DNA from 2 places in the Fundicoccus sp. Sow4_H7 genome. Region 1 is predicted to be linked to the other one. Evidence: predicted binding sites of a transcription regulator. Region 1 holds the regulator's gene; the other holds the start of a gene.
What was found. The regulator HrcA, encoded in region 1, represses chaperone genes, less so after heat shock. The targets are predictions, from matches to a motif close to TTAGCACTCNNNNNNNNNGAGTGCTAA.

Region 1 (16,587 bases):
CATTGCTGGTCTTAGTACACGATCGTGAACGCTATAACCTTTTTGTAAAACATTTACAACAACATCTTTATCTTGACCTTCTTTAGCTGGTAGTGTACTTACCGCTTGGTGGAAGGTAGGATTAAATGGTTCATCAATTGGATTAATCACTTTAATTTCTTCCGCATCAAATGCATTGATTAGTTGGTTATAAACCATTTCAACACCTTTTTTGATTGCCACAGCATCTTCTGACTCAGATCTTGTTTCTAAGGCACGTTCTAAATTATCAACGACATCTAATAATTGCGTCGCTAACTTTTGCGAACGATATTTTGCTGCTTCTTGGCGATCTAGGTTGTTTCTTCGTTGCATATTGGCAACCTCCGCTTGTAAACGTAGGTTACGCTCTTCTAATTGTTGAATCTTTTCTTCTAATTCTGAAATAGGATCTTTTTCTTCGATAACTTCTTCAGTAGAAGTTTCTTCTTGATCCATTTCTTCAGAATCAGTCAAAGTTTCATCGATTTTTTCATCAATGATTTCTTTATTTTCTTCTGCCAATCAATACACCCCTCAATATTCATTTTATATAATCGTTAATTCTTCAATCATTTTTTCAATCATTGCAATAATACGGTCAAATGGCATGGTTGTTGGACCTAAAAGACCAACTGTAATTGATAAATCATTCGATGGGTATGTCCCAGTCACCAATGTTAGTTGATTTAAATGATTATTTAATATTTCTTGATCAAAAAGTACTTCAATACCATTTTGACGATTTTCTAATAGTTGTAGCATTCTAGACGAACCATCAATTAAGTTAAATAACTCCTTAATATGTTCACCAGATTTATGTTCAACCAAATCAAAAATATTATTTTTACCAATAACATAATACCGATGACCTTGTAAAGTATGGTTTGTTTTATCAATCAATGATGAAAAATTTAATTGATAGCCGACCAATCTTTGGGTTAACAATGGAATTGTTAACTTTAACTTTTGAGAAGCTGCTTCAAGTGACAGTTCATTTAATTCTGAATTAACTAAATCAGATACTTGGCTAATTGCTTCTTTAGTGGTAGAAAAATTCAGATTAAACAACTGACTCTCCACATGCCCTTGATCGGTTAACAGAGTCGCAATCACACTATTATCATTTAAATAAACAAGTCGAAACTCATCAATATAGTGTTTAACAGCGGTACGGTTTAAAACAACAGCAGCATATCCGGTTAATTCAACCAAAATATTGGCTGCCATTTGCGCAAGTTGGATAGGGTTACTAGATCTTTCGCGGAATAACATATTAAAAGCTTCACTATCTTGTTCTAATAAGTTAACAGGCTGTTTCTCAGTTATCAAATGATTAATATACAAGCGATAACCTTTAAACGATGGAATGCGTCCACTTGAAGTATGGGTTTTTAATAAATAACCTTGATCTTCCAGTGTTTTCATCTCATTACGAACGGTAGCTGAACTTACCTTTAAAAGACTTTCCTTTAATAACGTTTTTGAACCAATTGGTTCTTCTAGCTCACCGTAAAGCTGGACAATCAGACTTAGAATCTGTTGTTGCCTCGGCGTTAACATATCCTCACCTCACTTTTAGCACTTATTTGTTACGAGTGCTAACATGTCTATATAATACCGCCATTCGACTCGCTTGTCAAGGGTTTTTACCCAAAAAAACAAAAAAATTAGCACTCTTTATTACAGAGTGCTAGTCCAATGGTTTTTATTCAGATATTTATTATATACATGCTTTGTTTCAGCTCATCACTTAGGTTTTTCATTCGCCATTGGCGTCGGTACCCCAGTGAATTCACAATCATTTTAGTATTTTTATAGTCACGTTGCGCCCTAAAATGGACATGTCCCATGATACTATGGCTTATGGGATATTGATCATAAAATGGTAAAATATCATCTGTTGCAATAAATGCATTGAAAAAATCAAAGACTTTATGGGGCATCGGCACGATATAAGCTGGATGGGTAATCATATGGGTCACAAGAATGATTGCGTCCGTTTGTACACTTACCAAATCTTTTTCTAGCTCGGCAGCAAATTGCTTTGAAACTTCTTTATCGGTTTTATGCCATTGAATAAATTTTTTATCTTGCCAAAGCCCATGCCGGTATTTTCCAATTTCTAATTCCTCGCTTGAAAATCGGTCTGCATAATATGCATGATTGTACCAAACACCATGGCCAACAACGGTGTATCGATTATTAATTTTGATTGGCTTTTTCATCAAAGATTGTGGATGTTCGACAAATTTTTGATGAATTTCATCGCCTGATAAAAGCATTTCATCTCTTTGCCAGTAATCATGATTACCCGGAACAAAGTAGACAGGGATATTTACTTGGGTTTGTAGTTTTTCAACAAAATCAAGTGTGATGGAGTGGTGATTAGCAATATCCCCACCGATAAAGAAATAATCCAATTCTTGATCAAAAATGGCTTTGGAAATGGCAATAAAATAATCCTCCATCGTTTCTTTAGGATTGACATCAATGTGTAAATCCGAAATAAAACCTAATTTCATGACTAACGGATTTCCAAGCCATCGATGGTTTGTAGCGAACGGATAATTTTATCCATTTCTTGATTCACATCGTCATCGGTTAAGGTACGGTTAGGATCTTGGAAAGTTAAATGATAAGCCAAGGACACTTTACCTGCACCAATGGAATCCCCTTGATATCGGTCAAACAATTCAATCGATTTTAGGATTGAACTTGCTTGTTCGTACATTTTGGCTTCTAAATTCGCATGAGTTTCATCATCATTAACCAATAAGGCAATATCACGCGATACCGCTGGATATTTTGGTATCGGACTTTGCGTTGTTAAATCTTTTTCAACACTGAAAATAAGATCCAAATCAATTTCCGCAAAATAGGTATTCACTTCTAAGTCATGATTTCGCGCCACTGTCGGATGAATTTGCCCCACATAACCAATCTGTTGATCAGCTAACCAAACAGTCGCTGTCCGCCCTGGATGCATCGCATCCATCTCCGCTTCTTCCTTATAATAAATATCACTGCTTAAACGAATACTGTCAAAGTAGCCATCTAGCATCCCTTTGATACTATAGAAATCAACGACTTCTTCATCTGAATGCCAGTTTTTATTTGTCAGTGAACCTGAAATTAAAATTGCTAAGCGTTCGCTTTCAATCGGTTGAACATTTTTTCCTTGTCCGTAATAAACTTTACCCACTTCATAAAAAGCAAGCGGTTTATTTCTACGTGCCCGATTATATTGCGCGATTTCTAGGAAACTAGCAAATAAACTTTGGCGTAAAATAGAACGTTCTTCACTCATCGGGAAAGATAAACGAACAAATGGATAGTCTTGTGATTTAATTAAGTTTGCTTCTGCTTCAGACGTTAAAATATAACTAATAACTTCATTTAAGCCGTAGCCTTCCAAGACATGGCGGATATGACGAATAGCTTTTTTGCGCGGACTCAATTTACCTGGTGTAATTGGCACAGTCGGTAAAGTAGTAGGAATCTTATCGTAGCCATATATCCGAGCAACTTCTTCAAGCACATCTGCTTCAATGGTAATATCCCATCTTCTTGGTGGAACAGTCACTGTAAAGTCGTCTGCCGTGATATTTACTTTGAATCCAAGACGGTCAAAAATGTGTTGTAATTCTTCGTTCGTAACAGTAATGCCAATTTTGTTTTCGATTGAAGCCAACGGAACCGTAATTTCCTTGTCAGCCACTTCAAGCGTGCTGGCTTCCTTATGTCCTGCAACAACCTTTCCGTTTGTTAAATTAGCAATAAATATCCCTGCTTGATCTCCGGATTCGGTAATCGTCGCCAGATTCGTACCTTTTTCAAATCTTAAGCTTGATTCTGAACGTAAATTGAAAGCCTTGGATGTTTTACGGACGTTTTGTGCATTAAAAACAGCTGTTTCTAGTAAGACATTGGTCGTCTCATCCGTTACTTCTGAATCTAGGCCACCCATAACGCCTGCCATAGCAACCGCTTCGTCACCTGCTTGGATGAGTACATCTTGACTAGATAATTTACGCTCAACACCATCCAAAGTAGTGAAGTTTGTATCTTCTTTAGCACGGCTAACATTAATGTGTTTGTTTGCTAATTGATCATAGTCAAACGCATGCATTGGTTGGCCATATAATAGAAGGAAATAGTTGGTCACATCAACGACATTGTTAGTTGGACGGATTCCAGCTTTCATCAAGCGAATTTGTAGCCAAACTGGGCTTTCTTTAATCGTCACATTTTCGATGAGACGTAACTGATAGGCTTGTGATAATTCTGGACTTTCAATACTGATTGAAACTGCATCGAACAAGTCTGACTCATTGATGGTGTTTTCTGTAGTGAGAGGCTTGAATGTAGGTGTTTGTTCAACAATGGCACCCACTTCATAAGCCGACCCGCGCATACTTAAGGCATCGGCACGGTTAGGTGTGATTGAAAGTTCAAGAATCGGATCATCCAATTTTAAGTAGTCAATCACATCTGCACCTACTGGCGCATCTTCCGATAAAATAAATATCCCATCCGCATATTTTTTGGCGACTACACGATCACTAAAGCCAATTTCTTGCAGTGAACATAGCATCCCGTTTGATTCAACACCGCGTAATTCTGTTTTTGTAATTTGCATGCCATTGGGTAGTGTCGCTCCATCAATAGCGGTAATTACTTTGGCTCCTTCGTGGACGTTAGGCGCACCACAAACAATTTGTAGCGGTTGATCGGCACCGATATTTACTTGGGTGATTTTTAAATGGTCGCTGTCAGGCATTGGGCTCATTTCAACAACTTCTCCAACGACTAAATTTGAAAGTTGATCGGCGAGGTTTTCAACGCCTTCCACTTCAATTCCTGTGAGTGACATGGCGTCGGCGAGTTTTTTGCCGGACCATGCGGATAAATCTAGAAAGTCACTTAGCCATTCCATTGATAATTGCATTAATTGTCCCCTCCTCTAAATTGTGATAAGAAACGTAAATCGTTTTGGTAGAAATGACGAATATCGTCAATATTGTATTTCAACATTGCCACCCGTTCTTGACCTAAACCGAAGGCAAAACCGGAATATTGAGTTGAATCAATACCAGACATTTCCAGTACATCTGGGTGAACAACACCGGATCCTAGGATTTCAATCCAGCCCGTTTGCTTACATACATTACAGCCTTCCCCACCACATTTGAAACAAGATACATCGACTTCCACTGAAGGTTCCGTAAATGGGAAGTAAGAAGGACGCAAACGAATTTCACGGTCTTCTCCGAAAAGTGCTTGGACAAATTGTAATAAGGTTCCTTTTAAGTCAGCGAGTGTGATGTTTTTATCGACAACAAGCCCTTCAATTTGGTGGAATTGGTGCGAATGCGTCGCATCGTCTGTATCACGGCGGAAGACTTTCCCAGGACTAATCATTTTCAATGGACCATCTTTTTCAAAATCGTGTTCTTCCATTGTCCGTGCTTGAACTGGTGATGTATGCGTCCGTAGTAGGGTTTCTTCGTCAATGTAGAAGGTATCTTGCATATCACGCGCCGGATGGTTTTTCGGTAAATTCATTTTCTCAAAGTTGTAACTATCGGTTTCTACTTCAGGTCCTTCAATTACTTGATAACCCATCCCAATAAATAAATCTTCGATTTCTTCCATAATTTGCGTAATAATATGACGGCTTCCTCTTAGTGGTTGCTTACCTGGAAGTGTCACATCAATTTTTTCAGAAGCCAGTTTTTCTGCTAAGGCTTGTTCTTCTAGCTTTTCTTTGTGTGCTTCTAATGCCGTATTGAAGTTATCTTTGAATTGATTCATGGCTTGCCCAAGTTGGGGACGTTCTTCATTACTCAAGTGACGCATGACTTTAGAGATATCCGTCAGCTTTCCTTTTTTCCCAATATATTTGACACGTATCGCATCTAAATCTTTTAACGACTCACTGGCGTTGATTTCATCAATCGCAACAGTTTCCATCGCTAGAATTTCTTCTGTACTTTCCTTTAAATGATCGCTCATTCTTTAATCCCTCCAATTCAAATCGTTTTGATTTGATTATTAATTTATTTTTGGTGAGATGAGATGGTTTTTGGTGTACGGGTGGTTGGTTGTCAGTTTGTTTGTTACTCTTTGGGTTAACGCAGGGAAGTAATTCCTTTTGTTGGGTTCGCGTTTGATAATTTTCTTGATTTATGCATATTATCATGAATTTACTTTATTTAATGTATGTCACTTACACTTTTGACCTACATTAAAATTCGTTATTGTATGTCAACACAACCTTTCACACACATTAAATCAACTTAATGTATGTCAACGCTATCGTTCACCGACATTAACCCGCTCATATCTCAGGTAAACCCACTCTTCACCCACATTAATCCGCATTTATACCACGTAAACCCATTCACCATCTCACCACAGCACCAACCCACACAATACACAAAACTCTCGATAAAACAAAAAATCCGCCCCTATAAATAGGGACGAATCATCGTGGTACCACCCTCGTTCTAACCTACTTAGAGGTTAGCACTCGAATATCATAACCGTGATTGGCGGTATCCTTTTCAAATATAATAATATTTTTTACAGATAAGCTCTGAAATTGAAAAGATAAAATGACTGACGTAACTTAGTTTCAGTCTAGGCTAAGTTTCCCTGTGGTTGCATTGTATCTGGATTTCATCATCGCTGGAGATATTTATTTAAATTTTTATTTAGTATAACGATTAAATTCATTTTCGTCAATCTGCATATAGTGTTGTTCACTGCTATAGGCTGGACTAAATGATAATTGTCGTCTGAAGAAAGATGACGCAGTGCGATAGCGATTGAATATTGCATCGCGGATGCCACCACTAACTTCCATAATAGAGCATTGCTTGTCGATCAAACTTACGATCAGACTTTCAGCGTATTTTGGTGCCGCTAGGGTTGTACCAAACATATGTTTGACAATAATATCTTGCTCTTTTTCCGACAATGCTGTAATTTTTAATGCATTTTCTAAAGCAATTCTTGGATGTTCATAATTGTGTCCTCTACCGCCTACTTCATGCTTGTTACAGCCTTCGTAAAAGAATAGATCATGTAACAAACCAGCTCTAGCGATAGCACGTGTGTCCAAATTAAACCGTTTTGCCCAAAGGTAGCTACGATATGACACTGAGAGTGAATGAGCTAAACGATTGGTTACTTTATGATGAACATATGATTCCAATTTTTGAACATCAACATGTTCGATTAAATCTTCAATTAACGTTTGATAATCAGCATCTGATTGCCACTTTTTCGTCATTAACAGCATTCCTCCACATTTTTAACTTACTCCTTTATTATACCCAATGATTGTAAATGTTGTGTGAATATATTGTAAAGATTTAATTAAAAAATAGGTCAACTTATTACAGAAAGCGCTTCATTATTGAGTTTGACTGCAAATCGTAATAAAACACTTTTACACTTACACAATATAATGAAACATTAAAACAGCTGCCGCAACCGCAACGTTCAAAGATTCTGCCTGACCATGCATCGGAATGTAAATTAATTGATCCGCTAAGTCTAAAAGGGACGCTTGTACCCCATTACCTTCATTGCCCACAACAATTGCAACTTTTCCCTCATCGAATTCCACTCGCCGATAGTCTAAGGCATTTTGATGCAAAGCCGTCGCTAGAACAGCTATCCCCTTAGCTTTAAACAAGCTAATAGCCTTTTCCAGTGGCATCATTTGAATATCCAAATGCCATAAAGAACCTTGGGTCGCACGGACCACTTTATCATTAAATAAATCAACGGTGCCTTCACCTAAAATAATCCCATCAAATCCGGCTGCATCAGCCGTACGAATCATGGTTCCTAAGTTGCCAGGATCTTGTACACTGTCGATCAGGAGATATTTATTAGCGGTGGGTTCCCAAGTTTCATCGACTTCTGGCAATCGTAACACAGCAAAAACACCTTGCGACGTCCGGGTTTCAGCAATTTCTTCGACCAGGAAATCTGAAATGATTTCGACCGGAGCAGCCAAGGTTGTGAAAGTCTCGTAGAAAATTCCCACATTGGCCTCACTCACAATCACGGTTTCAATGCCCGCCTCGTTAGCAATTGCCTCTTCAACCAAATGCCATCCTTCAATTAAATATCTCTGCGCTTGCTGGCGGCCTTTAGCCGTCTTCAGCTTGCGCCAATTTTTCAACTGCATATTTTTTTTGGATGTAATGCTTGCTTCAAATCGACTCATCGTGTTAAACGGTAAATTGCTTCTGCATAAATGGCAGTCGCACGTGTTAAATCTTCAAGCGCTAAAAACTCATTGGCTTGATGCATGGTGTCAATTGAATCTGGGAATAAAGCCCCATAGGCTACACCACGAGGCATCAAACGCCCGTAAGTTCCGCCACCGATACTTTGTTCATGCGCTTCAAAGCCAGTTTGTTTGTGATAAACATCTAATAATGTTTCAACTAATGGATCATCAGCTGGTACATAGTGAGGCTCTTTCCCATCAGTCATATCAACGTTTACTCTAAAGTTTTCAACTGCGGTATTTATTTGACCTAACATGGTTTCAGGGTCAGTTCCTTCAGGGAAGCGGAAGTTCGCATCGATTTTGCCACCTTTTTCGATATCAAAGTTAGCAATCCCCACATTCATGCTGACATCTCCCATTACCTCGTGGTGATGGGCAACACCCAATTTAGCGCCATTAAAGTTTAGATGTAACAATTGGCTTAATAAGTGCACAAAGTCGCCTGCTGACGTGCTGTTAAATTCGAATTTTTGTAAAAAGTTTGCTAAATAAGTCGCTGAGTTAACCCCTTTACTTGGCGTTGAACCGTGAGCAGATTTTCCGTAAACCGTTAGTTCAATGCGGTTTTCACTTACAGACGATTCAGCTGTAATGTCCTCATGTTGTTCAACAAATATCTCGAAACTTTCTTGAATAAATTCAATATTCGATCCTTCAATAACTGCTTTTGCATCTTCGGGTACCATGTTTGGACGCAAACCAGCTTTGAATGAAACTAAGGAATAACCAACCGTAGTTATTTCAACTTGCGGAAAAGTAAATATCGCTGATACATTCCCTTTTTCACCATTAATAATCGGGAAATTCGCATCAGGTGAAAAACCAAAATCAGGCATTTCAGCTTCTTTAAAGTAGTGGTCCATACATTGCCAACCACTCTCTTCATCGGTACCAATAATTAAATGCACACGTTTATTAAATTCAACACCTAATTCACGTAATAATTTAATTGCAAAATAAGCTGCTACAGTTGGTCCCTTGTCATCACTTGAACCACGAGCATAAATACGATTATCTTTGATAACAGGTTCAAATGGATCAGTTTCCCAGCCACTTCCTGCTGGAACAACGTCAACGTGACCTAAAATCCCCATTAGTTCATCACCAGAACCAATTTCTACACGACCTGCCCAAGGTCCAAATTGTTTGGTTTCAAAACCATCTTCTTGAGCCATTGTTAGAAATTCTTCCAAGGCAGCTAATGGACCAGGTCCCACAGGAGCCTCAGCTGTTGCTTTTTCATCATCACGAACAGAATCAATCTTTAATAGACGAAACAAATCTTCAATCAGTGCATCTTGTCGCGATTCAACTTCTTTTAACCAATTAATATTTTCCATTTTTCTCCTCCTAGCATGTTATAAATTACTTAATAAATGTTCTAATTCAGTTTCACTTAATTCACGCCACCGACCAAAGTCTAAATTTTCATCTAAAACGAGCGATCCCATTTGGAGGCGTTCCAACTGAAGTACTTCCTTGCCTACTTTTTCAAACATGCGTTTTACTTGATGAAATTTACCTTCATAAATAGTGACGTGTGTATCCGTTTGATTTAAATCAGCATCATAGCCTAAAATCTCTAACTCAGAAGGCATGGCTACAAAATCGCCTAAGTCCATAGAAGAAGCAAATGCTTCTTGATCTTCAGCTGTCACTTCGTCTGTAACCCTCGCTGCATAGGTTTTAGGTATTTTGTTTTTCGGTGAAAGAATTCGGTGTGCAAATTGCCCATCATTCGTTAACAAAAGCAATCCTGTTGTGTCGATATCTAATCGACCAACAGGAAAAAGTTCTAAATGACCGTAAGCACCATCAAGACAATCGATCACTGTTGGGTGAAGATTGTCTTGAGTCGCACTCACGACATCTTGTGGCTTATTCAACATCAAATACACAAAAGGTTGATAGCTAATTAGATGATCATTCAACGTTACTTCATCCGTTTCAACATCAAGGTGTTGGTTAGGTGATTTAACAACTATATCATTGATTTTCACAAGACCGGCTTTTAGAAGTTGCTTCACTTCTTTTCTTGAACCAAGACCTTCATTGGCTAAAAATCGATCAATTCGCATTAATAAAACACCTGCATTTTATCTTGTAAATTCTTATAGCGATTCCCTATAAGGATGTCTAATTTACCAAATAAAGCCATAATACCTAAGTAAACTAACATACCAATAAGGACAACTAACATAATTTTCACAAAAGTAAGCAATCGTCCAACAGGTCCAAACATCATATCAAAAACAGTATTCCATAGTGAGGTTGAAATCCCCATTAAAGCTGTACTAGCAACAATCACCACTAAATCTTTCGCTAAGGAAACATAATCAATGATGATGGTGCTATGGATTTTAATCCACATTAAGACAGTCGTAATTAGGAAAGCAAACAGTGTGGCCAATTGCGCCCCATTCGCATGTAATAAGGCTACAAATGGGAATTGTAAAATGACTTTTAATACCAGCCCAATTAATAAATATCTCACGGCAATCCGTCTAAAGTTCATCGATTGAAGGACGGTAGAAAGAATCGTATAAGCACCGAGAACAATACTTAGATATGCTCCCAAGATCAAAACAGTTGGTCCTTGTTCATTTCCTAATGGATAGAAGAAGAAATACATATTGTTAGCAATACTTGCTAAACCAACGGCTGCAGGTAACATGATAAATGAAAAGACCGTTACAATATTTTGAATTAAACGACTGGTTCTTGGATAATCTTTTTGAGCAAACAAACTTGTTACCGATGGAACGGATGATGATGCAATCGCAATGGCTAGCGAAATAATAATCATCACTAATTTGTCCACATCCAGACTTAGTACCCCATACAACTCACTAATATCACTCAGTAACATCGTTGATGTAGCTTGAATGATTTGTCTAAATGAGTAGGTATCAATAATTTGTGCAAGGATTATCCCAGATCCTAAAATTACAAACGGAATACTATCCATGACCATTATTTTGGCACTTTGTTTAAAGTCTAAATCAATTCGATTTTCGGATTCATTCATCAACTCTTTTATTAAAGGACGTTTTCTAAAGTAAATAAAGACTAAATATAATAGAGAAATTAAAGCTCCCACAAAAGCTGCAAAGGTTGAATGCGCAACAGCAGTAGTTGCTGTCCCCTTCATTACTTCCATCACGGCATAAGTTGCTACCAATAAATAAATAACTCTGACAAACTGCTCCAGTATTTGCGAAACAGCAGTAGGAATCATATCATCAAAGCCTTGGAAATAGCCTCTTAAAAGACTCATCGCCGGTAAAATTAATAAGGCAGGTGCTAGAGAACGAATCACAATCGCTCCAGCCGCTGGATTATCTGTCGCCGACATTCCCGCTAGAAATGGTGCAGCAAAAAATAAGATCAATGAACTGACAAGACCTGTTAATAGCATAATATACATACTATTTTTAAAGAGTTTATCAGCTACTCGATATTCTTTTTTAGAATGGTAGAACGACATTTGTTTAGCAATCGCACTTGGGAAGCCAGCTGTAGCAACCGCTAAGAATAAGGAATAAGGTTTATAACCGACACTATACAAGGTGTTTGCGCGCGTATAGTTTGCACCCAACATGGAAGCCCATGGAATAACATATAAGGCGCCGATAATACGTGACACAATATTCCCAATGGATAACCATGCAGCGCCTTTCGCAAAGCGATTTTCTGCCTGGTCTTCCATTTTGTTTTCAACCACAATATCTTCTTGACCACGCATCTCATTTAAACTTGCATCTGTAATGAGGGGTTCTTGATAATGTGCGGTTGCTTGACTCACCTTTTCACCAAATTCCTTGGCTTCTTTTTTCAGGTCTTTATCTTTAACTTCATTTACTTCAGCTGCTTCTATTATTTCAGCAACTTCTTCAAACTGACTTTCATCAACTTGATTTTCTTCAGCTATAATTTCATCAGACGTTGGATTTATTTCAGCATCTACTTCTTCTTTAGCTACCATTGGCGCAGGTGCAACTTCTGTTTTTGCAGCTGATTTACCATGCTTACGTTTTTTCTTATTTTTACCTTTAGAGGCTTTTCGAGGTAACTTCTGCTGAGTTACAACTTCAGCTTCTGTTGATGCTTCTTGAACAACTTCTTCAGGAATCTCTTCTTCAACGGATTCATCCTCCGTTAAATCCTCTTGAATAGCTTCATCCATCGGCGCCACATCATCATTTTCAAATTCAACTTCCGTATCCGAATCTTCCTGAGGCACTTCAATCACACCCGAAAAATCATCCTGCTCATCTACGACCTCTGTTCGATTACGATTAAACAAACGACTGAAAAAAGAAGGTTTTGCTTTTTCTTCCGAGTTCACTTCAGCATTTGCGGCTTCTTCTTCTATAAAGTCATCCATTTGAAAATCTGAACTCGCCGCAGAAACTTGATCATAAATTTCCTCTTCATAAGATTCATCAATAGTGACATCCGCTTCATTATATTCTGGAACAAAAGTATCTAGACTTTCATCAAAGTCTTCATCATCCGATTCATCAAATTGATTATAATCATCTAAATCATCAATTTTCTGCGTGCTATATTTCACCTGATTGTCACTAGAAAATAAAGTATTAAAAAAGCTATTTTTCTTCCGTTCTTCTTTTTCTTTTAAATCCTCATACTTTTCTTTTTCAATGGATTCACGTAAACGATTTTGAATCGAATGATAGACAAAGGGATTTTCGTCAGCAGGAGCATCTTCATTCACTTCTACTTCAGCCTGTTCTTCATACGAGTCATTATCCCAATCACCCATTTGTGAATCGTCATCGGCTTCAAAATCCTCAACATATCCATAATCCCAATCCACAGCTTTACCTAATGGATTTACTTCTGCATCTTCAACACGATCGTCTTCATCATAATAAATATTTTCGCTTTCAGCATCCAAATCATCACTGAATTCTTCTTGCCAATTTTCATCATCAACATCATCTTCATTGAATTGGTTATTAGTAAAATAATCCCCATCCAATGGCTGACGATTTGGACTGCGTAATTTCTTTAAATCATCCGCAGTAAACTGAATCGTTTTTTCTAAATCCGATTCATTATCCCGTGAATTAAAATTATTCCGCATACGGTTCTCATCTCCTTGCAGACAAAAGTTATCTATTGATAGTATACCTTATTTTTATGCTGATTGTTATTAATTAGCTACAATATTCACTAAACGATTTGGTACTGCAATAACTTTACGTAGAGTCTTATTGGCAATCTCAGCTTGAATGGTTTCATCTTCTAAAGCAATTTTTTCTAATTCTTCTTTAGATAAATCAGAAGCAATCATTTTCTTGGTTCTAACTTTACCATTAATTTGAATAACTATTTCAATTTGATCTTCAATGGTTAATGCTTCTACAAATTCAGGCCAAGTCGCAAGTGATACACTTTCTATCTCACCCATAATGGACCAAATTTCTTCCATTAAATGCGGAGCAATTGGAGCTAATAGCTTAATAAAGCCTTTAGCATATTCCATTGGAACAACATCTGCACTTCGAGCTTCATTTAAGAAAATCATCATTTGTGAAATAGCCGTATTAAAATGCAATTGTTCATAATCTTCGGTCACTTTTTTAACGGTTTGATGGTAAACACGTTCTAATGTTTTGTCATCACTTTCTTGGATCGATGTATTTAAGACACCTTCTTCTTCATTAACAAACAGGCGCCATACACGATCTAGGAAACGGCGACTACCTTCTAAACCATTTTCACTCCAAGCAATAGAAGCGTCTAATGGTCCCATGAACATTTCATACAAGCGTAACGTATCTGCTCCATAGTCCTTAACCACATCATCTGGATTAACAATATTCCCTTTAGATTTCGACATCTTGTCATTATTAGACCCTAAAATCATTCCTTGATTAAATAACTTTTGGAATGGTTCTTTTGTATCAACGATTCCTAAATCATATAGGAATTTATGCCAGAATCGAGCATATAATAAGTGAAGAACCGCATGCTCAGCACCTCCAACATATAAATCAACATTATGCCATTTTTCAATCGCTTCTTTTGAAACCAATGTATCCTGTGATTTATTATCCATATAGCGTAAGAAGTACCATGAACTACCCGCCCATTGTGGCATCGTATTTGTTTCGCGACGCCCTTTCATGCCTGTTTTCTCATCAACAACATTTACCCATTCTTCAATGTTAGCAAGTGGTGATTCACCCGTTCCACTTGGTTGGATTTTGTCGGTCACTGGTAAAAGTAAAGGCAATTCTTCTTCTGGAACAGCGGTTGTTGTACCATCTTCCCAGTGAATAACAGGAATTGGCTCACCCCAATAACGTTGTCTTGAGAAGACCCAGTCACGCAGACGGTAATTAATTTGCCGCTCCCCATGGTTATTTTCTTCCAACCAATCAATCATTTTCGTAATCGCTTCTTCTGAATTTAAACCATTTAAAAATTCAGAGTTCACATGAATGCCATCTTCCAAATAAGGCAGTCCTTGTTCACCCGCATCAATAATTTCAATAATTGGTAAATTAAATTTAGTCGCAAACTCAAAGTCACGGCTGTCATGACCAGCAGACCCCATTACCGCTCCTGTTCCATAAGATGCGATTACATATTCAGCAATCCAAACGGGAATTTCTTCATTCGTTGCAGGATTGATAACATAAGAACCTGAGAACACACCAGTTTTTTCCTTCGTCAATGACGTTCTCTCTAATTCTGATTTAGACTCTACTTGGCTAATGTAGGCTAATGCTTCTTCTTCTTGATCTGGCGTAATCAATCCTTTAGCCAAATCTCCCTCAGGAGCCACTACAATATACGACGTACCAAAAAGCGTATCCGGTCTGGTTGTATAAGTTTGAATAATTTGATCTTTACCAACAACTGGGAAGTTAATCAAAGCACCTTCAGACTTTCCAATCCAATTACGTTGCATTTCTTTTAGACTTTCAGGCCAATCTAACTCTTCTAAATCTTCTAACAAACGATCCGCATATTCTGTAATTTTCAATACCCATTGACGCATTGGTTTACGGAACACAGGATGCCCCCCACGTTCTGAAACCCCATCAACAACTTCTTCATTGGCTAAAACCGTTCCAAGAGCTGGACACCAGTTAACCATCACATCTGTTTGGTATGCCAAACCTTTTTCAAGCAATTGAATAAATATCCACTGCGTCCATTTATAAAAATCTGGATCCGTTGTATTCACTTCACGATCCCAATCGTAAGAAAAACCTAACTCATTGATTTGACGTTTAAAAGTCTGAATGTTTTCCTCAGTAAATACCGCTGGATCATTCCCTGTATCCAAAGCATATTGCTCAGCCGGTAATCCAAAAGCATCCCATCCCATTGGATGCAAAACATCATAACCTTGCGCACGTTTCATACGAGCAATAATATCAGTCGCTGTATAAGGTTTGGCATGCCCAACATGTAAACCTTTACCTGATGGATAAGGAAACATATCTAAAACATAATACGAAGGATAATCTACCCCTCGGTCTTCTGTTTTAAAAATATTTTTGTCTTCCCAATATTGCTGCCATTTTGATTCAATAATTCGATGTTGATAAGTCATTTTCTTCCTCCATAAAATAAATATCTCTATAAAAATAACCCTACATTATCTAGTTAAACTAAATAATATAGGGCGCAATCATGCACGGTACCACCTATGTTCGTAAATAACCTAAACTTATTTACCTCAGTAGCTATAACACAGCTTAAGCGTCTATTTCTACTTTATTCAAAATAGCCCAACATAGATGAGTTCAAAAGCTTTCCAGACTTATTTCCACCACACATAAGCTCTCTATTACTGGATGACTTCCTACTATTTCTACTACAGTTTATTATTTAATTCTTGATTACCATATCATGCTTTTAGCATTCTTTCAAGTCGCTTACCAGCTAATCACTTGTCCAATACGAATAACTGTTCCACCATTTTGTGCAATTAGATCATAAACATTTAAGTTATAACGTTTTGCGATAGAATAAAGTGTTTCACCAGCTTTGACCGTATGTTGTTGGACTACTTCAGCCACATCTTCAGTTATTGTTTCCTCAACCACTTCTGGAGTAGCCGTTTCAACAACCACTTCTGGAGTAGCCGTTTCAACAACAGTTTCTTCAACTTCTGTGACAACTTCTTCAACTGGCGTTACTGTTTCAAGCTTGTTTTCAGTTGGTGCAGTAACAGTTGGTGTAGTAACAATTGTTGATTGAGTTGG
Region 2 (16,587 bases), on a different contig from region 1:
CATTGCTGGCGTTCTGATTGATCAAGTTCCGATTCTATTGTTCGATGAACCACTCGCAAACTTGGACCCAGCTTCTGGTTTTGAAACAATGCAATTGATAGATCGTTTGAGTCATAATCAAGGATTAACCACTGTGATTATTGAACACCGTCTAGAAGAAGCCTTATCAGCGGATATTGACCGTGTTTTAGTCATGTCACAAGGGCAATTAATCGCTAATATGACGCCAGATGCCTTATTAAAATCAAACATTTTAGAATCTATCGGTGTTAGACAACCTTTATACTTAGATTTGTTTGAATACGCAGGGATTGATTTAGCAACTTTACCTAATTTAGGCGCTTTTGATGCTTCTACGGCGTCTTCAGAGCTCTTGGAAAAAGTTGAGAGATGGATTCAAGAAGTCGATGGTTTTAAAGAAAAGAAAGAGTCGGTTCCACTTTTAGAAGTTAAACAGGTAAATTTCACTTATGACGAGACAGAAAAATCGAATACTTTAGCGAATATTAATTTTTCAATTTCAGCGGGTGAAATGGTCAGTATTGTAGGCTCAAATGGGGCTGGAAAATCAACTTTAGCTAAATTACTTTGTGGTTTTATCCGGCCGAGTCATGGCGATATTTATTTAAAAGGGGTTAATATTGCAGACTTATCGATAAAAGAAATTGCGGATGCGATTGGTTATGTGATGCAAAATCCAAACCATATGATTTCGAAAAATTTAATATTTGATGAAGTCGCTTTGGGCTTGGTGAATCGTGGTGTGGGGGCCAGCGAAACTGAGGAAAGGGTCTACGAGACGCTTCGTATTTGTGGCTTGTATCCTTATCGAAATTGGCCAATTAGTGCCTTGTCTTACGGGCAAAAACGACGGGTCACGATTGCGAGTATCCTTGTTATGCAACCATCCATTATTATTTTAGATGAGCCAACTGCGGGACAAGATTATGCGAACTATGCTGAAATGATGGCCTTCCTGGAGGAAATTAATCGTCAATATCAAATAACTATTTTGATGATTTCACACGATATGCACTTGATTCAGGAGTTTACAACGCGGAGTTTGGTATTTAGTGGCGGTCAATTATTGGCAGATCTTCCGCCAAGCGAATTGTTTGCCCGGAAAGATTTGATTGAGCAAGCTGATTTGCATCCGACGAGTTTGTATGAAGTCGGAGCCATGTTACCCAATTCGTCAATCAATGACTTGCTAAATGCTTTCATTCAATACGAGCGTCAATTAAAGGAGGTTTCTAACACATGAGCCAAAATCAACAGGCTGTTTTAGGATACCTCCCACGAAACACTTTTGTCCATCGTTTGAGCGGGGCTTCAAAGTTGATTAGTTTTCTTATCTTGTCGGTCATCACGATGACTTCCTATGATACACGTTTTCTTTTAGGTGTTAGTGTGTTCGCGCTTGTGATTATGTATTTTGCAAAGATTCGCTGGCAAGATATTCGTTTGGTGATCTATATTGTGACCACTATTTCATTGATTAATTTAGTCATGATTTATATTTTTGAGCCTGAATATGGCGTCGAAATCTACCAGTCGCGAACGGTTATTTGGGAAGGAATTGGACGCTATACCCTTACTTGGGAGCAGTTATTTTATGAATTCAATATTTTTATTAAATACTTTGCCACCATTCCATTTGCTTTGATTTTTATGCTGACGACCAATCCGAGTGAATTTGCTTCCAGCTTAAACCGGATTGGGGTTTCATACAAAATTTCTTATGCTGTTTCACTGACACTTCGCTATATTCCGGATATCCAACAAGCTTATCTAAATATCCGCCAAGCCCAACAAGCTCGTGGAATTGAGATGAGTGAGAAAGCTTCTTTCATTAATCGGATTAAGCATTCCGCTCAAATCGTATTGCCTTTGATTTTTTCTAGTTTGGAACGAATTGAAGTCATCAGCCAAGCCATGACCTTACGCCGCTTTGGTAAGGAGAAAAAGCGGAGTTGGTATGCAGCAAAGCCCTTTGATCGCAATGATGTGATGACGATTCTAATTACATTGTTTATTACAGCGATTGGAATCTATTGTTTTATAATAAATAACGGTCGCTTTTACAATCCGTTTAGGGGTTAAGCAAAAGGCTGAGTGATAATCACTCAGCCTTTGTATATTGCTTATTTACCGTACAATACTTTGACCGCTTCGAATAAATAATCCGTTGCTCCCTCAGCAATATTTTCGTAATAGTCTTTGAAGCGCTCATCTTGGGTATACATGTAGGCTAACCCTAAATGTTTTTCTTCATCAAACAGTCCTTTTGGCCATGCTGCTCGCAAAAAGTCTGCATGTTTTTTGGCGATTTTCTGCCCTTCTGGTCCTGACGGATTATTATTAGCAACATGTACTTTTAATAAATCATTAATCTCTGTAGTTAATGCCTCGATTTTCTTGTAAGTCGTTTGATCTAGTTTTGAAAAATGTTGGTTCGATTGGTTGATTGTATCTTCCCCGTATTTTTCACGAATTTCTTTGCCATATTTCGCTTCATTACCTACTAATTTTTCTCGTTTAAATGCTTCAAAATCCTTTTCATTCATAGCTATGCCCTCCTTATTTTTACGCATTACTGTTTCGACAGATTGAATGAGTCTTTCGATACGTTCCTTCTCTTGTTGGAGTAATTGGAGATGATTCACCATGATTGCTTCATGCTCAACGCCGTCAGTCGATACCATTTCTTTTATATCATTCAATTCGAATCCTAGTTCACGGTAAACTAAAATCTGATGTAAAAGCGCTAGCTCTTCGACTCCGTACTGACGATAGCCATTGGGTAACACTTCCGCTGGTTTTAAAAGATTGATTTCATCATAAAATCGCAAAGTCCGTGTCGACACACCGCTTAACTTGGCTAATTGACCAATTGAATACTTCATTTTCTCACCTCTTACTCTTAGTATAAAGCTTAACGTAAGGTAAAGGTCAAGTGTTTTTGAATATTTTGTTGTAAGTGGTCCTATTCCAAGCTGGATGTGCCACTTAGGTGATTAAGTGGCCAGAAAACTCAAAAAGTTGGCCAATTAAAAAGCACAATGGCGAGTATGTCCACTTTATCAGCCCTCCTCCACACCTGCTCCCTCACCAAACTAAAAAAACTCCTACAAGAGGAGTTTGGCAGTGATATTTAATTAAAAAAGTTAAAAAAGTTGAAGCGTTTCTTTTTGCTGGCGGGTGCGATTGGTTTGCGGCGGCTAATGTGATCGCCGTTAAAGATGTGACGGGCATTTTCTTTGAAATGGCGCGTTGTTTCTTCACCAAAATCTTTAGTCAGCTGATCAAAGGCGGCTTTCATATTAAATGGGCGGAAGTCTAAATGGTGGACATCGGATGCAATAATATGAACTAAGTTGGCTTTAATCATCTCACGACTGATGTTTTGCAACTCTTCACCATAGTAGCCAGAATAGCTTGAGCTGGTAATTTGGGCTAAAGCACCCATTTCAATTAGCTCATACATTAATTGAAAGTCTTTTTGTAAGACTTGGTTGCGCTCAGGATGGGCAATGATAGGAATACAGCCCATTTGAATTAATTCTTCAAAGCTACTTTTTGTAAAAGAAGGGACCGATACGGTTGGAAACTCAATCAAGTAGTAGCGGCCTTCTGCATCCAATGGCAGCAAGTTATTAGCATAAAAATCTTCGAAAAACATTTCGGTTAAACGGATTTCTTGGGATGGATAGACTTTCATCGAAAGATTATGGCGCTCGTATTCAGCTTGTAAAAGCTCAGCTGCTTCTATCACATCTTTTTTATGGTTAACAAAAACGCCGTTACGGTGATGTGGCGTTAAGACCAAATGCTTTACACCTTCTTCTTCACCAATTCGAGCAAGTTCTAATGATTTTTCGAGTGTCTTGGCTCCATCATCAACGCCTGGCAACAAATGCGAGTGTAAATCAATAATCAACGCAACAATCTCCTTCCTTTAATCTAATTGCAAGTCCTCTTTAATATAAGAGACAATTTCATTATACGAACTATCGTAAATCATTTCATAATAAATACCATCAATCATGGCACCTTCACCAGAAAACTGGTAGTTATCGACGGTGTAGTCGGCATTTGCATATTTAGTAAATAAGGCTAGCATATCCATCAAATTCAGGTCTGTATCGATATTTTCAGAAAAAGCCGTCAACATTTGAGGTAAGTTTTTAAGCACAGTTGGTTTAACCGCTTCTTTCATGACGGATTCAATAATTTCTCTCTGTCTAGCTTGACGGGCATAGTCACCGCCAGAAGTATAGCGTTCTCTAGCATAAGCTAAGGCTGCATCGCCGTCTAAGTAAGTTTCTTCACCTTCGACAAAGTAGTAGTTACCAATTGAGAAAGTAGTTGGTGGGACCACGGTAACACCATCAACGGCATCCACAATTTCTTTTAAACCACTCATATTAACGACTACATAATGGTCAATTTTAATATCAAGCCAGCCTTCAACGGTTTCTTTGGATAAATCAACGCCACCAAAGGCATAAGCATGGTTGATTTTATCCATATAATAGCCTGGAATATTGACATAAGTATCTCTTGGGATACTTGATAAAGTGATATGTTTGTCCATTGGGTTAACAGTCATAATTTGCAAAACATCTGACCGACCTTGTTCTATTCTACCTAAATCTCCTGTATCCACACCCAGTAAAAGAATGGAAAAGCTGGGATCCGTTTGTTCTTCCTCAGCTTTAACTGAAATTGATGGTAATAAATATGAAACAACAACGAATAAACTAATAAATAACCAAGACAATCTTAATTTCATGTATTTTTCTCCATTCAAATGGTTTATCATTGTGTTGTTGAATTAGCAAATTCAATAATTTTTTCTTTTAAAGCTTTTTGCGGAGTTGCATCAAGTTCTTTGATAAATTTATTTATTTCGTCAAGTGACATGGTCATAACTTTTCCGACAATAATTTTTTCATTGACGCGACGCTTGGTCGCTTCTTCAGAAGTAATCAGTTCTTCAAATAATTTCTCACCTGGTCGTTTACCTACTTCAATAATACCAATTTCATCAACAGTATAGCCAGAAAGTAGAATCATTTTCTTGGCCAGATCAAGGATTTTTACAGGTTCTCCCATATCTAAAACAAAGACTTCTCCACCTTCAGCAAATGTCCCCGCATAAATCACCAGGCGACTTGCTTCCGGAATGGTCATAAAGTAACGAGTCATTTTAAAGTCGGTAACCGTAACAGGTCCACCTTCTGCAATTTGTTTTTTGAATAATGGAATCACACTTCCTCGACTTCCTAAAACATTCCCAAAACGAACCGCACAGTAAGACGATTCACTAACTTCGTTAAAACCTGTGACGATTAATTCAGCTATTCGTTTGCTTGCACCCATTACATTCGGAGGATTCACCGCTTTATCCGTTGAAATCATCACCATTTTCGGAACTTTTGCCATATCGACTGCACGAGCCACATTGTAGGTCCCTAAAATATTGTTTTTCAAGGCTTCTGTCGGATTTATCTCCATCAGTGGCACATGTTTATGGGCTGCTGCATGGTAGACAATATCAGGTTGTTCTGTTTCAAAAATTTGTAATATCCGATTGTAATCTTGGATATCCGCAATGATCGGCACATATTGAATCAAATCATTTCGAATCGAATTTAACTCACGGTTGATGAGATAAATAGAATTTTCTCCATGCCCAATTAATAAAACTTTGGCTGGGTTAAAACGACTCACTTGACGAGCGATTTCGGAGCCAATCGATCCACCCGCTCCTGTAATGGCAATAACTTTACCTTCAATTTCTTTATGTAAAGGTGCCTCATCCAAAGCAATTTCGTCACGTCCTAATAAATCGGCAATATCAATTTCTTTTAAAGGAGCATCATTTTGATGGATTCCTAGTAAAACATCTTCCACATCAGGCATTTTATAAACTTTAATCTTTTCATCATTACTTATTTTAATGATACGTTCATACTCTTCTGGTTTTAATGAAGGGATGGCAATCACCGCTTCATTCGCTTTGTAATCCACAATTACCTGGTGAAGAGCCTCTAGGCCACCAACGATCGTAACCCCACCAATTTTTTGATGACGTTTTGCAGGATCATCATCCAAAACAGCGACAACATTCATCCCTTCTGGTCGACGACGGTAGTTTTGCATAAAAATAGAACCACCATCACCTGCCCCAATCAAGACAACTTTTCGTTGTAAATCAGTTCCATCACTATGATAATTCCGGTACAAATAAATAATATACCATAAAACCCGCAAGCTAACCGCAAGCAATGCACTAATCATAGCGGATAGAAATATAAACCGCAGTGATATTTGTTTAAAAAACAGGGCATTAATTAAGCCAGTTGCTGTAAAGGAAAAAATGATAGTTGCAAAAAGATACACATAATCAAGCACGCCGTGGTAGCGTGTGATACTTGAACTCATCGGAACAAATCGTTTTACCAGTAAATAAATAAAATAAGCTAGAAGAATGTAAACGATTATAAATCGAAAAGATAATTCAATTATACTTAAGTAGAGTAATTTGGCTAATAAAGTACCTATTGCAAATATTGTTAAATCGGCAAAAAGCCAGATGGATTTTTTCTGAAATGGCGTTAGCATTTCCACATATTTAACAATTAACTTTGATAAATTTAATTTTTCATTCATTTCATAACCTCGCAACTTAAAATTTTTAAAACTAATTGACAAAACGTTAAATCAAACGGTTATAGCAAATATTTATTTCATTATACATGATTTTAGTGATATTTAGTTAAAAAAAATTAATTATTTTCATCAAACAGAAATTTTTGCAATAAATTGTAGATGAATTCATAATAAAACAAAAAACCACCGTATTGAATTGAATCAATACAGTGGTTTTGAATAGTAGTATTTATTTGGGGGAATTACATCATTCCGCCCATGCCTCCACCCATAGCTGCGGCAGCGGCAGCATCATTTTCAGATGGAATGTCAGCTACAACCGCTTCAGTCGTTAATAATAGAGCAGCAACAGAAGCAGCATTTTGTAAAGCTGAACGCGTTACTTTAGTTGGGTCAACAATACCCGCATCAATTAGATTTTCAAAGGTATCTGTTGCAGCATTGTATCCAATGCCAGCTTCTGAACGGTGAAGTGTATCCACGACAACTGATCCTTCTTTACCAGCATTGTAAGCAATTTGACGAATTGGCTCTTCTAAAGCACGAACAACGATTTTCACACCCGTTGCTTCATCGTCTTCTGCTTGAATGGCAGCAACCTTATCAATCACATTAATATAAGCCACACCACCACCAGGGACAATACCTTCTTCAACGGCAGCACGTGTTGCATTTAGCGCGTCTTCAATGCGTAATTTACGTTCTTTTTGTTCCGTTTCAGTTGCAGCACCAACATTGATCACAGCTACGCCGCCCGCTAATTTAGCGATACGTTCTTGTAATTTTTCACGGTCATAACTTGAAGTGGTTTCTTCAGCTTGTGCACGTAATAATATCACACGATTTTCAATAGCAGCTTTTTCTCCAGCACCTTCGATGATCGTTGTTGAGTCTTTCGTTACATTTACTTTACCTGCATGCCCTAAGTGCTCTGGCTTCGCATCTTTTAATTCGTAACCTAATTCTTCAGAAATAACAGTTGCACCAGTTAAAATCGCAATATCTTCTAGCATTTCTTTACGACGGTCACCAAATCCTGGCGCTTTAACTGCTACAACATTTAATGTACCACGTAATTTGTTTAATACTAGCGTTGGTAATGCTTCACCATCGATATCTTCAGCAATAATTAATAATGGGCGACCAGATTGCATCACTTCTTCTAATAATGGCAAGATATCTTGAATGTTACTAATTTTACGGTCTGTAATAAATATCACTGGGCTTTCTAAGTCTGCGATCATTTTTTCATTATCGGTTACCATGTATTGTGATAAATAACCACGGTCAAATTGCATACCTTCAACAACCGATAACTCTGTTTCAATCGATTTAGATTCTTCGATGGTAATCACACCGTCTTTACCTACACGTTCCATGGCGTCAGCAATTAAACGACCAATTTCTGCGTCCCCAGATGAAACCGAAGCAACTTGTGCAATCGATTCAGTTGAATCAACTGGTTGAGATAATTCTTGTAAAGCTTCAACCGCAACTTTAGTTGCCTTTTCAATTCCACGACGAACGCCAACTGGGTTCGCACCTGCTGTAACGTTTTTCAAACCTTCACGTACAATTGCTTGTGTTAAAACAGTTGCAGTAGTTGTTCCGTCACCCGCTACATCATTCGTTTTTGAAGCAACTTCTAATACTAATTGTGCTCCCATATTTTCAAAACGGTCTTCTAATTCGATTTCACGAGCAATGGTTACACCATCATTTGTAATTAATGGTGAGCCGTAAGTTTTATCTAAAACAACATTACGACCTTTTGGTCCTAGAGTTGTTTTAACCGTGTTTGCTAAAACATCTACACCACGTAAGAGCGACGCACGTGCGTCTTCTGAAAATTTCAATTCTTTAGCCATTAAATAAACTCTCCTTTATATAAATAAATACTAGATTTTACTGTTCAAATTATGATAAAACTGCTAAAACATGCTTAATATCGATAACTAAATACTCTGTTCCTTCATAGGTAACTTCTGTTCCAGCATGTTGTTCAAAAATAATTTGGTCGCCAACTTTAACGCCATCTTTTTCTTCAATATCAGCACCAACAGCTTCAACTATACCTGTGTGCTTCATTTCTTTAGCAGAGCTTGGTAATAAAATACCACTTGCTGTTGTTTCTTCCACTTCAGGATATTTAACAACGATTCTTTTTTGTAAAGGTTTTAACATCTTTGAATCCCTCCGAATATTTTTAATTTAGCACTTGATACACTAGAGTGCCAATACATTTATTATAATAAGCTATCTACCTATAAAAAGCAAGCATTTAAGGCAAAAAAAATATAGTTTAAACATTCCTTAAAGGCAAAATAAAAAAGAGCCAAGTGCAAGGCTCTTTATCTTTATCTCTATCCTAATTTGGTTAATCAAAGTATTCAGAATCGTCATCCGCTTCATCCATATTACTGTCAATAAAATAAATAAGGGTTAATAATTCATTGGTTAAATCGACATTTTGAACGCGAACCGATTTAGGGACATCAAATCTTAGCGGGGTAAAATTCAAGATGCCACGGATACCTGAATCAATTAAACGATCAACGACCTCACTCGCTGTTTCTTGAGGGACAGATAAAATAACAACTTCAATTTGCTGCTCTTCAATCATCTCTTCCAAGTCATCCATCGAATAGATTGGCACACCTGAGCGAATTGTTCCTATTACTTCAGGATTTATATCAAAAGCAGCACTGATACGAACATTATTATTTTTTCTAAAATTATAATTAATAAGCGCATTTCCTAAACTACCTACACCCACAAGAGCAACAGATGTTAATCGATCTTGGTTTAGCGTCTTACCGAAAAACTCTAATAAATAATCAACATCATAGCCATATCCGCGCTTACCTAAGGCACCAAAATAAGAGAAATCACGACGAATCGTGGCGCTATCGACTTTAACAGCTTCAGCTAACTCGGTTGAGGAAACACGCTTTTTCCCTGAATTTTGTAGAAAACGTAAATATCGGTGGTAAATCGGTAAACGTCGGGCTGTGGCTTTTGGTATTGCTTTACTCATTCTTCAACCCACTTTCACAATCCAGTATTGGTTATAGTATACTGAATCAAATATATTTGTTAATAGTATACCACCCTCAAACATTTATTGGAACAAAAGTTATCTAAAAAGTTAACAATCTTTTTTAATCAGCTTTCATCTATTAATTGTCAATTGATTTGGTATAATCAACTTAGCTGTAAAGTGAAGGAGAATTATAATGATTGTATTACAAGCCAATCAACTTGCTAGACGTTTTGCAGATACGGTTCTTTTTGAAGACGTATCCTTTAGTATCCAAACAAATGACCGCATTGCCCTTGTTGGGCGTAATGGGGTTGGTAAATCAACTTTAATTAAACAAATAATGGGATTAGAACCTTTATCTAGCGGGACAATTTCCAAAGCCCGTGATGTTCGTATCGGTTATTTAGAACAACATGTCGTTATTGACTCTACACGGACTATTTGGGAAGAAATGCTTTATGTCTTTCGCGAAACCTTATTATTACGTGAGCAAGCAGCGACAGCTGCTGAACAATTAGCAACATTAGCTGAAGATCCAACTTCTATAGCTTACGAAGAAGCTCTAGCGACCTATGACCGCTTACTCATCAAGTTAGAAGAAGAAAATGCTTATGCAATCGAGTCAGAAATCCGGACCGTTTTACATGGCTTTCGCTTTTATGAAGAAGATTACGATACAGCTGTGCAATCCTTATCCGGCGGACAAAAGACCCGACTAGCATTGGCACAACTTCTCCTAATGAAATACGATTTGCTTATTTTAGACGAGCCTACCAACCATTTAGATATGGATATGCTAGCGTGGTTGGAACAGTATTTAAATAGTTACCGCGGTGCTTTACTCATTGTTTCACATGACCGCTATTTTTTAGATAAGGTTGCTAACCAAGTCATTGAACTTAGACTCAATACTTTGCATACCTATAAAGGTAATTATTCCTACTACATTGAAGAAAAAGCAAACCGACTGGAACAAGAAATCAAGCTGTATAACCAACAACAAGCAAAAATCAGTCAGCTTGAAGATTTTATCGCACGAAATATTGTCCGTGCTTCAACCACCAAGCGCGCACAAAGTAGACGAAAACAATTAGAAAAAATGGAGCGAATCGAAAAGCCTAAGCAAGATCCACGTGCCCCAAGAATTCAATTTTCTGCCAACCATAATAGTGGTGAACGTGTGCTAGCAGCAAACGACCTATCGATTGGCTATTCAGACAATCAGCCTATCGCATCAGATATCGAATTGGATCTTCGCCGCCATGACGCCATCGCCATTGTTGGCCCCAACGGAATAGGTAAAACAACCTTGTTAAAAACGATAATTGGCCAACTTGAGCCTTTGGCAGGTAGTGTCCAATATGGGACCGGCGTTTCAATTGGCTACTACGCCCAAAATGTTAATACCCTAAACCCAGACTTAACGGTTTTAGAAACCCTTTGGCGCGCCCATGATACAACCGACGAATGGCAAATCCGTAGCATTTTAGGCAGTTTTCTGTTTTCAGGTGAAGCCGTTGAAAAGAAAGTGTCCATGTTAAGTGGTGGTGAAAAAGCCCGCCTTTCTTTAGCCTTGTTAGCTACCAAACATGATAATACCCTTTTACTCGACGAGCCAACTAACCACTTGGATATCGATAGCAAAGAAATTCTTGAAGAAGCCATGATAGAATACAACGGTACCCTACTGTTTGTTTCTCATGACCGTTACTTTATTAATCGAATCGCGACAAAGGTTTTAGAAATATCGAGTGAAGGTTCCACACTTTACTTAGGTGATTATGACTATTATGTCGCGAAAAAAGAAGAACTTAACGCCATTGAAGCCTTAGAAAAAAGTGAACAAGCTAGCATAAATGACACTAATTCGAACACAACGCAAACGACCAATAAGGTCAATAAATACGAACAAGGGAAAATCCTACGCCGTGAACTAAGAAAACTCACGAACGCTGTAGAAAACGCCCTAAAAAGAAATGACGAACTGGAAGCGAGTATCGAAGCCATCCATGAACAAATGGCCGCAGCCGCCCAGGAAAATTCACAAGCAGACTTACATGACTTAACGATTGAATTAGACACCTTGACCCAGCAACAAGATTTAGCCCTTGAAGAATGGGAAATTGCCAGCATTGAACTGGAAGACTTTTTGGAAGAAAATCCAGACTTGAGAGAATAGAAAAAATCCAAACTTATGATGATAATTACTATCATTTTAAGTTTGGATTATTTATTTAGAGCTTTTCATATAAATAAATAACTTCGGTCAATAAACGAAAGCCACTTTTTTGATAAATATGAATCGCTTTGGTATTTTCTTTTTCGACAGCTAAGCGAAAAGGCAAGGGTTCCTCACACCATAACAGCTGCATTAATTGCGGAATCAACCGCTGAGCCAGCCCTTTATTTTGAAATTTCGCAGCAATAGCTAAACCAAAAAAATAATAATATTCTTCGGTTAAGTTTACCGATGTAGACCCTAAAAGTTCCCCTTTTGTATTTTCAAAAACATATAAACGATGCGTCTCATCCTCTAAGGCTCCTTCTGCATATAACAAAGCCTCCTCGTAAGAAGAATCAAAAGCTTCAGCTTGAAAACCTGCGATCGCCGCCGTATCTGTTATAGTAGCCAGCCGAATTGTAAAGGAGTCTGTACCGAGGGCGGTTGACGCAGCAGGGCATTCCATCAACCATTCCACTTCATCTTCATTCCAATAAAATTTCCGCTGCCAGTGAGGTATTTTCTCTAAGAAGTTTCGTTCACTCACAAAAACATGCTGCTCAATTCCATAAGCTTCCATCTCTTCTTTTGCCGCTTTAATTAAGCGCGAAGCCAACGATTGGCGTCGATATTGCGGATGCACAATCAGCGTCAATTCCGCATCTTCTTGGCTATCCGCATAAATCGCCAGGCAAGCCACTAGCTCATTTTGATCATAGGCGAGCCTAAACGCCGGCATTTCAGGATCAAAATTAAAACGATTATCCAAATAAATATCGCGGTATGTTCCATCATGCTGGTGGACCAACTCTTCTAAAGCTAATATTTCTTGGATTTGCTTTTCACTTAATGATTTAAAACTTTCAACACGCATCGAATGTCTCCTGATATTTATTATAATTATGCTAAATATTCTACAATAATGTCTTGGAAGATATCAATAAATTCAATATATTCATCCACTTTGACAAACTCGTTAACTTGGTGCGGCAAGGTCGGTTCTCCAGGACCAAAAATAAGGAAATCAAATGTTTTGTCTGCTTGGCTAAACTGTGCCCCATCTGTAGTGGCTGATAGACCAACAATCGGTAAATCACCTACCACTTTTTTCGCCGCTTGAATTAAGTCAGAATCTTCCGGCATATCCACTGGAAAATTATTTTGCGTAAAGGTTAATTCTAATTTCCCATCGATTTCTTCGTTAATTTCAGAAATAATGTTGTTGAACAAATCATGAATTTTCGCATTATCAAATTCAGCAATCGAACGGATATTACCTTCAAGAGCCGCGCTTTCAGGAATACTATTAACTTGTGTGCCCCCACTAATAAGTGTAATGGCGTGGGTCGTCCGCCCTAATTTCTCGCTTTCATATTGGTCAATAACTTCCGCCATCGCAGGACTAATTTTAGACATGAAGATATTTAATTGTTCAATGGCATTGATGCCCTCTTGTGGCATAGAACTGTGAGCCGCCTTACCTTTGGAAACAACTTTGTAACTAATCGAACCTTTGTGAGCAGAGATAAGTGATTTTGCTCCACTCGGTTCTGCAATTAACAAACCGTCCAAATCGTCTGCATAACCTAATTCCGTTAATTGCTTGGCCCCTAAAGTTCCAATTTCTTCCCCAAAGGTAGCTAAAAGTTTAATTTTACCATTGAACGGACGACCAGATTCCTTCAGTTCAATCATCGCTAATACTAGGGCTGTGGTCCCCGCCTTCATATCGGTTGTTCCGCGCCCATACATTTTACCATCTTCAATGACCGCATCAAACGGTGGATAGATCCATTCCGATTCATCACCTGCCGCAACCACGTCCATATGACCGCTAATAGCTAAAACCTTGCCATCTTCATTGCCTTTCAATTCGGCGACTAAATTACTTCGATTACCTTCATATTCCACAATTTCCGAGTCAATACCATGTTTAGCCAATAAATCTTTAAAATAATTCGCCACTTCTGTTTCATGGTCATTAACCGATTTAATCCGAATCATATCTTGCAAAATCGCAATTTTTTCTTCTTTATTCATCGTGCGCCTCCTAATGTATTTACTTCTAGTATACAACTTCTTTCCTAAAAAAATAAAAATCAAGCTTTGAATAAATATCTCTGCATCATATTCAAAGTTCGTTTATAATAGGAGAAACACAGAAATTAGGTGATAATCATGCTTGACCCACAACTCCAACAGTACTTTGAAAACGACATTATTCCTCAATACAAACAATTTGATGGCGCCCACCAACCTGACCATGTCTATCAAGTCATCAAAAACAGTTTAGAAATTGCCGCTGATTATGATGTAGACCTTGATATGGTCTATACCATTGCTGTTTTCCATGACCTCGGTTTACGTCAAGGACGTGAAGGACATGAACGCGCATCAGGATTGATAATCGAAAATGATGAGCAATTGAAAATGTATTTTTCAACTGAGCAAATCAAAACCATGGCTGAAGCCGCAGAAGACCATCGCGCCTCTCGCCTAGAACCACCCCGTTCAATTTACGGAAAAATCATTGCCGAAGCCGACCGTGATATTGACTTTCAAAGAGTTTTGGACCGCTGCATCCAATTCCAACTTAGTTACCATCCTGACTTTAATCAAGAAGAAAACTACGAAGCTGTTTATAATCATATGGTTGATAAATATGGCCCGAATTCTTATATGAATTTTTGGCTTGAAACGAAGAATAATAAAGAACAAATGGAAATTCTACAAACGATTTTGGCGGATGAAGATGCGTTTAAGAAATATTACACTGCGAGTTACGAAAGATTAATTGCGAGTGATCCGCTCGGATGAAATCCACTTTTCGTACGACCGCGAACCAGCCGCTCGGATGAAATCCACTTTTCATACGAGCGCGAGTCAGCCGCTCGGATGAAACCTCCTTTTCAAACGAGCGCGGGCCGTCCGCTCGGATGAAATCACCTTTTCAAACGAGCGCGAGCCGTCCGCTCGGATGAAATCACCTTTTCAAACGAGCGCGAGTCAGCCGCTCGGATGAAATCACCTTTTCAAACGAGCGCGAGTCAGCCGCTCGGATGAAATCACCTTTTCAAACGAGCGCGAACATACCGCTCGGATGAAACCTCCTTTTCAAACGAGCGCGAGTCAGCCGCTCGGATGAAACATCCTTTTCAAACGAGCGCGGGCCGTCCGCTCGGATGAAACATCCTTTTCAAACGAGCGCGCACGATAACTAAATTAATTTACACAATTTTTGGACCTGTTTGTCAGTTGTAACCCAGAACGACATGTTCTTGCATCTTTCCCCTGTCACAACACAAAAAGAGCCTAAAAAAATCCCAATTTAAAATAGCCAGTAAGTTCACAATGAACGTTCTGGCTATTTTCCTCTCCATATTCAAAAATCACTCACTCATAAATAAAACAGCGATATTTATTTTAGTTGTGATCGTAGTTGCCGTTTTGCCAAAGCACAAGTTTGCCTTGGGCTTGGCTGGCTTTGACATCCACGATGCGTTGGTTGCTGCTGCCGCGAAAGCGCAAGGTCAGATCGCGCAAACTAAGTTCGAAGCGGCCATCAACCAAAATATCGACATAGGAAAGCAACTCCAATTTGTCGTCAGTTTCTTGCAAGAGCTCTTCGTAATAATAGCCACTCCAAGCCCAAATGTCTTTGCTATTTCCAAATTCATACCGAATCCGCTTCGCCAGCTGCAACAAAACCGGTGTATTGAGAAAGGGCTCGCCCCCCAACAATGTCATCCCTTGTACATAGGGCTGGCGCAAATCAGCAATAATCTGGTTTTCCAACTCCAGCGTATAGTCAATCCCATAATTAAAATCTTGCACAATTTTATTATAACAACCGGCACAATTAAAGGGACAACCGCTGACATAAATGCTGCAACGCACGCCTTCGCCATCTACAAAATTAAATGGTTTATAGTCAGCAATTTTATTTTTTGTAAAACGTTCGGCCGTCCATTCAGCAGGCTTGGGATTATAAACCATTTAAAACCTCTTTCCTTTAATAAATATCCCTAGTACTTATCTAAATGACTTAAAATACGCATGCGGGTTTCTTTGTTCATGGCGCGGGTCGCATCTTCTGCTAAAACTTGATCGGCAGTTAAGTGTTTCACCCGAGCACTAATTTCCTTATGACGGCCTTTAACCATCGGTCTAATTTGTGGGTTGCCAAGGTAACCACAGGTTCTTTTAACCACATCACAAGTATCAGGATTGCTATTACCGCACTGTGGGCAGCGGAAACCGCGAGCAGTTGGGTCAAAATCACCTTTAAATTGGCATTCAAAACATTGGTCAATCGGAGTATTCGTTCCTAAATAACCAATTTTATCGTAAGCAAAGTCCCAGACAGCTTCTAAGGCAGCAGGATTTTGCCGTAAATTTGGATATTCGCAATAATGAATAAAACCGCCGCTGGTGTATTTTGCATAATCTTTTTCAAAGTTGAGTTTTTCAAATGGATTAGGATCTTTACGGACATCATAATGAAAACTATTGGTATAGTAATCTTTGTCAGTAATATCTGCAATCACACCAAACTTTTCCTTATCCAATCGACTAAAACGATCGGTTAAACTCTCTGAAGGCGTACTGTAAACACTAAAATGATAGCCGTAAGTATTGCCCCAGG

Region 2: a site for HrcA is predicted at 8,890-8,916, ahead of ACTQ54_RS09390 (co-chaperone GroES). Genes of this name have one in related genera too.

Annotation. Positions count from the first base shown of each region.
Region 1 covers NZ_JBQKME010000004.1:66,412-82,998, reverse strand. Annotated here, with positions in the region: gene grpE (nucleotide exchange factor GrpE) at 1-543, opposite strand, end outside; gene hrcA (heat-inducible transcriptional repressor HrcA) at 568-1,581, opposite strand; gene ACTQ54_RS05565 (metallophosphoesterase) at 1,731-2,543, opposite strand; gene pheT (phenylalanine--tRNA ligase subunit beta) at 2,546-4,969, opposite strand; gene pheS (phenylalanine--tRNA ligase subunit alpha) at 4,969-5,994, opposite strand; gene ACTQ54_RS05550 (HD domain-containing protein) at 6,734-7,318, opposite strand; gene ACTQ54_RS05545 (TrmH family RNA methyltransferase) at 7,484-8,266, opposite strand; gene pepV (dipeptidase PepV) at 8,263-9,675, opposite strand; gene ACTQ54_RS05535 (pseudouridine synthase) at 9,694-10,413, opposite strand; gene ACTQ54_RS05530 (oligosaccharide flippase family protein) at 10,413-13,445, opposite strand; gene leuS (leucine--tRNA ligase) at 13,515-15,932, opposite strand; T-box leader at 15,998-16,210, opposite strand; gene ACTQ54_RS05520 (LysM peptidoglycan-binding domain-containing protein) at 16,258-16,587, opposite strand, start outside.
Region 2 covers NZ_JBQKME010000009.1:67,781-84,367, reverse strand. Annotated here, with positions in the region: gene ACTQ54_RS09425 (ABC transporter ATP-binding protein) at 1-1,264, shown strand, start outside; gene ACTQ54_RS09420 (energy-coupling factor transporter transmembrane component T family protein) at 1,261-2,103, shown strand; gene ACTQ54_RS09415 (MerR family transcriptional regulator) at 2,145-2,906, opposite strand; gene ACTQ54_RS09410 (tyrosine-protein phosphatase) at 3,155-3,940, opposite strand; gene ACTQ54_RS09405 (LCP family protein) at 3,959-4,795, opposite strand; gene ACTQ54_RS09400 (polysaccharide biosynthesis protein) at 4,822-6,678, opposite strand; gene groL (chaperonin GroEL) at 6,921-8,546, opposite strand; gene ACTQ54_RS09390 (co-chaperone GroES) at 8,596-8,862, opposite strand; gene ACTQ54_RS09385 (redox-sensing transcriptional repressor Rex) at 9,056-9,715, opposite strand; gene ACTQ54_RS09380 (ABC-F family ATP-binding cassette domain-containing protein) at 9,915-11,900, shown strand; gene ACTQ54_RS09375 (GNAT family N-acetyltransferase) at 11,956-12,816, opposite strand; gene ACTQ54_RS09370 (ArgE/DapE family deacylase) at 12,843-13,982, opposite strand; gene ACTQ54_RS09365 (HD domain-containing protein) at 14,121-14,759, shown strand; gene nrdG (anaerobic ribonucleoside-triphosphate reductase activating protein) at 15,366-15,938, opposite strand; gene nrdD (anaerobic ribonucleoside-triphosphate reductase) at 15,968-16,587, opposite strand, start outside.